Linked DNA regions of Rhodobium gokarnense. Each later gene encodes a partner of the first gene's protein in a complex. Links are inferred from orthologs where the notes say so. Each region holds a gene or a part of one and is shown in the gene's direction. Other genes may lie near its edges.

Region 1 (3,318 bases):
CCGGAGCGTTTTGGCAAAAAATTAACCAAGTTTTTGGATAAGAAATCGTCTCGAAACAATGGACTAAAGCATCTCAAATAAACCCAAACATGCTTTAGGCGGCGGACGATCATGGCAGCGGACAACCTGACCGCACCCCTTGGCGGAAAACCCAAGGCGGACCGCAAGAAGCGCCGCTTTCCGTTCGGTCTTCTCGCCTTCGCCCTGTTTCTGATCGTCGGCTCGACGGTCACCGCCTGGCTGTCGCTGGTCGACGATCCCCATGGCGGCGAGCCGATGGCGACCGTCGACATCGCGCCGACCCTCAACAAATCGCCGTCCGCCACCGTCGATGTGGTCGACATCCCCAAGGAGGCGCCTGCCCCCGGCGAGGCGGGCACGGACGACGCGGGCGATGCCGCGACCCTCGGCGACGGCTCGGTGATCACCGCGATCAAGCCGCCGGGCGAGGACATCGCCGCCGTGGAGCCCGAGGTCGGGCCGGACGGCGCGCTCTCCACCCAGCCGATCCCCAAACTCATGGAGCAGGGCCGCAACGGCCCGCTGCCGCGGCGCTCGGTCGACGGCAGCCGGCCGTTCGACCTCTACTCCGCACCGATTTCGCCGAACCTGAAGAACGCGCCGCAGATCGCCATCATCGTCGGCGACCTCGGGCTGTCCCAGACCGGCACCCAGGAAGCGCTCCGCAAGCTGCCGAAGGAGACGACGCTCGCCTTTGCGCCCTATGGCGGCAGCCTCGACAGGTGGATGCAGAAGGCCCGCACGGGTGGCCACGAGCTTCTCTTGCAGGTGCCGCTGGAGCCGTTCGACTTCCCGGATAACGACCCCGGCCCGCACACGCTGCTGACCTCGCTCGCGCCCTCGGAGAACCTTGCCCGGCTGCGCTGGGTGCTGTCGCGGCTGACCAACTATGTGGGCGTCGTCAACTATATGGGCGCGCGCTTCACCGCCGATCCCAAGGCGCTCGCCTTCTTCATGGAGGACATCGGCCGGCGCGGCCTGATGTATCTCGACGACGGCACCTCGCCGCGCAGCCTGTCCCAGAGCATCGCCCACGCCACCGGCACGCCCTACGCCAAGAGCGAGGTCGTGATCGACGCCTCGCCGGCGGCTGCCGATATCGACACCCGGCTCCTGGAGCTTGAGACCATCGCGCGGACCAACGGCACCGGCATCGGCGTCGCCTCGGCGCTGCCGGTGACGGTGGAGCGCATCTCCGAATGGGCGAAATCGCTGGAAAGCCGGGGGGTGGTTCTGGTACCGATCTCCGCAGTGGTGCGCCGGCGCCAGCGCTGACGGCCTTTTCTTCTCCCCCGCCCGCGGCCCCGCGCGAGGCCGGCAGAAAATCAGCGAGGTCCCATCCGATGGTCGCCAAGGACGATCTTCCCTACCGCCCCTGCGTCGGCGTCGTCTTGTTCAACGACGACGGCCTGGTGTGGGCCGGCGAGCGCCGCTTCGAGCCGGACGATGCGGAGGGGGCCGGCTACTGGTGGCAGTTCCCGCAAGGCGGCATCGACAAGAACGAGGACCCGGCCGAGGCAGCCAAGCGCGAGCTCTTCGAGGAGACCAGCGTGCGCTCGGCCGAGATCATCGGCGAGACCGGGGACTGGCTTACCTATGACCTGCCGGACGAGATGATCGGCATTGCCTGGAAGGGCCGCTACCGGGGCCAGAAGCAGAAATGGTTCGCCATGCGCTTCACCGGCCCGGAATCGGAGATCGACGTCGACAATCCGGGCGACGACCACAAGCCGGAATTCAGCGCCTGGCGCTGGGAGCGCCTGGAGCGCCTGCCGGACCTGATCGTGCCGTTCAAGCGCGACGTCTATGTCCAGGTCGTCGCGGCATTCAAGCACCTGGCGGCGGGGTAAGCATCCTCGCCGGTGCGGGGCGCGAACGACTCTTTCGTCTGCCCCACCGCATCGAGACCGGCTTGCCTCGGCAACCCGGAGGGCTTTTGAATTCATTCTTTTTCGCTGCCGCTTACGTACTACAACCTAGCGATAGTCCACTTCTGAGGAAAAGCGGAACCACTGCAAACGGCACATGCGGTATTTGCCCGGCTCAAAAAACGCAAATGCAGCGCTGGTCGGAAAAACTGACGGGATCACTTGCGGCGCAGCAAAAAAACGATTCGAATCAATTAGATAGCAAGTCATTGAAATCTCAACGAAATTGATTATATTAAGTGAGCTAGCGGGGTGAATAAGATGCAATACGATGCACGGCAGATTGCCAATTGGTTCTTGAGCCGCGCCAAGCGTGATGGGCAATGTCCATCCATAATGGCGCTGCTAAAGCTCACCTATATCGCACATGGCTGGAACCTAGAAATCAACAATGCCCCGTTATTTCCAAACCGCATTGAAGCATGGCAATACGGCCCTGTAATTCCGGACGTTTACAATTCTTTTCGGCCACAAGGTGTCACACCTTTTAAACCAGATTCTAATTATCCCGATACTATTGACGATCCAACGACGGAGAACCTTTTAGAACAGATCTATAACATTTATGGCACAATGACGCCCTTTAGGCTATCCGAAATTACCCATGAACCAGGTGGCCCGTGGGAAACTGCGACCCGTCTCGGCGGGTGGTATGCACCGATCCCCAACGAATTGATTCAATCCCACTACATAGTCAAGCGTCGGCAGGCGAATGCCCAGAAATGATTGATGTACCGCCAATTGATGCGCAGCCTGAAGCAGAAAAAGCGCAACCTCAAAGACAGACTAACATTGAATTTCGGCTCCTAGAGGCCAGCGCAAAGGCAAAAGAGAATTTAAATCGAGAAGCCGACCAACGCTATTATCTACGTTGGCTTGCCGTTATTGTTGCTCTCGCAATAATATTCATGATGTCATTTGCCTTATTTCACATGTCACACAATGTAATTTGGGGAACAATTTTGACTGTTCCCGCAACATATGCGATTGCACTAGTCGTCTCCCCTATTATTTCAATAACGGCTATTTTGATTGCGTTGTTCATCGCGGCGTTCCGTGGTTTCAAGAAAGATGATGAAGAAAATTTCATTTCCGCCGCGAAAGACGGTATGCGCGGAAGTGGAATAATAAGCTGAGATTTCGTAATCAATCTCATGGATCACATGATCGTCTCCTGTCGCGACGCTGAGTGAAGGAAAAACGGGAGCGCAAGAAGCGCAACCCCATAGCGGGCAACACTTGCCGGCATTGCAAAAACGCCAACAAAAAAACGCGGGCGCCGAGGCCCGCGTTCTCCAACACCCATCGTGCGGGGCCCTCAGGCCCCCTTGCCTGGGTCAGCGGCAGAAGCGCTGCCTGCCCGGGGCGT
Region 2 (3,144 bases), on another replicon or contig:
AAGGAAATTGCCGAGGTCGCCGTCGCTGATCGGCTTGCATGCCGTCAGGGTGCCGTCGCCGAAGAGGAGATAGGGTTTTCCGGCCCTCAATCGCGCGAGCTGGCCCGACAGGGACTTGAAGAAGGCGGTCGGGCGGACGATGGAGAAGGTGAGGCCGGAGTCCTGCAATTCCTTCTCGAAGGCGAGCTTGGCCTTCTGGAACTCCAGCAGCGGCTTTTGCACGCAGATGGCCGAGAGCAGCACCATCTGCTGGATGCCGGCGGCCTTTGCCGCCTTCAGGGCATCGGAGTGGGCCTGGTAGTCGATGGCCCAGGCGTCTTTCGGGGCGCCTGTCCGCGAGGCCATGCAGGAGACGAGCGCGTCGAAGTGCTCGCCGCAAATGCCGTCCTGCGCCAGCGAGGCCGGATCGGTGACGTCGCCGTAGCGCAGGGTCGCGCCGTCGAGGTCTGCGGGAAGCGGGTGGTCGCCGCGCGGGCGCAGGAAAACGAAGACCTCGTGGCCGCGGTCGAGGAGCGCGCGCGCGGTGGCGCGGCCGATGGTGCCGGTGGCGCCGAGCATGAAGACGCGTTTGGGGGTGTGGTCGATCATGGGCGCAGCCTAGACCGGGCGAAAACGGGCATAAAGCCGCCTTTGGCCGCAGCTACATCTGCCGTCGCCGCCAGCGCATCAGGTCGCGGACAAGGAACCCGAGGCCGATGACCGCCAGTAGCCCCGGAATGCCGGTGAAGACGGTTAAGAGCAGCACCGTCATGCCGAATTCGGCAAAGCCTTGCGCCGTGCCGCTCGTACACCTGATGGCGCCCTCGTTGAGGGTCGGGCAGGCGTCGAGCATCGTGACGGCGACCAGCGATCCGATGCCGGCCACGACCAGGATTAGCGCAGCAATAGACGCGATCTTCAGGGCGAGATAGGCGAGTTTCCAGACGATGCGCATGGTGGCTCCCCTTGCCGTCGGCCGTTTAGCCCGCGCTTACCTCAACCAAATGCCGATCCGGCCGGCCCTTTCGCCCTCTGGCAATCTTGCGGACTTTCGGCCATATAACAGCGTTACGGCAAAAAGGCGTTTCGGACATCTGCGGTGACAACGGCACCCTTTCACAAGATGAACGGGCTCGGCAACGAGATCGTCGTTCTCGATCTGCGCGGCGGCGGCGCTGCCGGCGGCGATCTTGCGCGCGCGATTGACGCCCATCCGGCGACGAAGTTCGACCAGATGATGGTGATCCTGCCGCCGCGGGTTGCCGGCACCGACGCCTTTGTCGATATCTACAATTGCGACGGCACGCCGGCCGGCGCCTGCGGCAACGGCACGAGATGCCTCGCCCATATCCTGATGTCGGACTTGGGCAAGGATGCGCTGACGCTGCACACCGCGCCGGGCATCCTCAATGCCTGGCGGGAGGGTCCGGCGCGCTACCGCGTCGACATGGGCGTGCCGCGCTTCGGCTGGGACGAGATCCCGCTTTCCGAGGAGTTCCGCGACACCCGCGCCATCGAGCTGCAGATCGGGCCCATCGACGCCCCGGTGCTGCATTCGCCGTCGGTGGTCAATGTCGGCAATCCGCACGCGATTTTTTGGGTCGACGACGTGGAGGCCTATGACCTTGGCCGGTTCGGGCCGATGCTGGAGCACCATCCGATCTTCCCCGAAGGCGCCAATATCTCGCTCGCCCATGTCACCGCTGACGATGCCATCACCCTGAAGGTCTGGGAGCGCGGGGCGGGCCTCACCCGCGCCTGCGGCACCGCGGCCTGCGCCGCGACCGTCTCCGCCGCCCGCACCAAGCGCAGCGGCCGCGCCGTCACCGTGACCCTGCCCGGCGGGCCGCTCCATATCGCGTGGCGCGACGGCGACGACCACATCCTGATGACCGGGCCGGTGGAGCTGGAATTTTCCGGCACGGTTGAGCTTGAGACCGGCAACTGGTCGCGGGTCGACATCGCCGGCGAGGCGGCTCGTCCATGAGTGTCGACGTCATTACCTTCGGCTGCCGGCTGAACACCTACGAGTCCGAGGTGATCCGCCGCGAGGCCGGGGAAGCGGGCCTTGAGAACGCCATCGTCTTCAACAGTTGCGCGGTGACGGCGGAGGCCGTGCGCCAGGCGCGCCAGGCGATCCGGCGGGCGCGGCGGGAAAACCCCACCGCGCGCATCGTCGTTACCGGCTGCGCGGCTCAGACTGAGCCTGAGCTCTTTGCGGAGATGGACGAGGTCGACCTGGTCCTCGGCAATTCCGGCAAGCTTAATGCCGCGACCTGGAAGGGGCTCGCCGATTTCGGCATCGAGCGGGACCAGAAGATCCTCGTCGACGACATTATGAGCCTGAAGGAGACCGCGGCGCATCTGGTCGATGGTCTGGAGGGAAGGGCTCGCGCGTTTGTCCAGGTCCAGAACGGCTGCGACCACCGCTGCACCTTCTGCATCATCCCCTATGGCCGCGGGCCGTCGCGGTCGGTCCCCATGGGCGCGGTCGTTACCGAAATCCGCCGGCTGGTGGAGAACGGCTATGGCGAGGTGGTGCTGACCGGCGTCGACCTGACGAGCTACGGCCACGACCTTCCCGGAACGCCGGCGCTCGGCGACCTCGTTGCGAAGATCCTCGCGCTGGTGCCGGAGCTGTCACGGCTGCGGCTCTCGTCCATCGATTCCATCGAGGCCGACCCTTCGCTTGTCCGCGCGCTCGCCGAGGAAGAGCGGCTGATGCCGCATCTGCACCTGTCGCTGCAGGCCGGCGACGACATGATCCTGAAGCGGATGAAGCGGCGGCACCTGCGGGACGACGCGATCCGGTTCTGCGAGGAGATCCGGGCGAGGCGGCCCGACGTCGTCTTCGGCGCCGACCTCATTGCCGGCTTCCCGACCGAGACCGAGGCGATGTTCCAGAACACCCTCGATCTCGTTGCCGCCTGCGGGCTCACCTATCTGCACGTCTTTCCGTTTTCGCCGCGGCCGGGAACGCCGGCGGCGAAGATGCCCCAGGTGGAGCGGGCGATCGCCAAGGAACGGGCGGCGCGGCTGCGCGGCGCCGGGGCGGCGGCCTATGCGCGCCACCTTGCCGGCGAGATCGGCTCGCGTCGCCAGGTGCTCATTGAGCGCGACGGGCTGGGGCGGACCGAACAATTTACCGAAACGGCCCTTGAGGGC

The links.
Region 2: the proteins of M2319_RS15730 (region 1) and dapF are in contact, whole or in part, in a solved structure (PDB 5YGU), measured with the Escherichia coli proteins. The link is inferred for Rhodobium gokarnense from one-to-one orthologs.

The regions. Positions count from the first base shown.
Region 1 is NZ_JAOQNS010000009.1:78,914-82,231, reverse strand. What follows is about bases 119-3,117. They hold M2319_RS15730 (RNA pyrophosphohydrolase), read left to right. Parts: upstream 119-1,364; coding sequence 1,365-1,871; downstream 1,872-3,117. Other genes in these bases: M2319_RS15720 (hypothetical protein), read left to right, coding at 2,672-3,085; M2319_RS15725 (Panacea domain-containing protein), read left to right, coding at 2,211-2,675; M2319_RS15735 (divergent polysaccharide deacetylase family protein), read left to right, coding at 119-1,296. In the rest of the region: more of M2319_RS15735, read left to right, coding at 112-118; M2319_RS15715 (BA14K family protein), read right to left, coding at 3,287-3,318. UniProt on the Escherichia coli protein: Master regulator of 5'-end-dependent mRNA decay.
Region 2 is NZ_JAOQNS010000003.1:50,408-53,551, reverse strand. The notes cover bases 210-3,034. They hold dapF (diaminopimelate epimerase), read left to right. Parts: upstream 210-1,102; coding sequence 1,103-1,966; downstream 1,967-3,034. Other genes in these bases: mtaB (tRNA (N(6)-L-threonylcarbamoyladenosine(37)-C(2))-methylthiotransferase MtaB), read left to right, coding at 1,963-3,034; M2319_RS05430 (hypothetical protein), read right to left, coding at 641-934; M2319_RS05435 (NAD(P)H-binding protein), read right to left, coding at 210-558. In the rest of the region: more of M2319_RS05435, read right to left, coding at 1-209; more of mtaB, read left to right, coding at 3,035-3,144. UniProt on the Escherichia coli protein: Involved in the succinylase branch of the L-lysine biosynthesis and in the biosynthesis of the pentapeptide incorporated in the peptidoglycan moiety. Catalyzes the stereoinversion of LL-2,6-diaminopimelate (L,L-DAP) to meso-diaminopimelate (meso-DAP).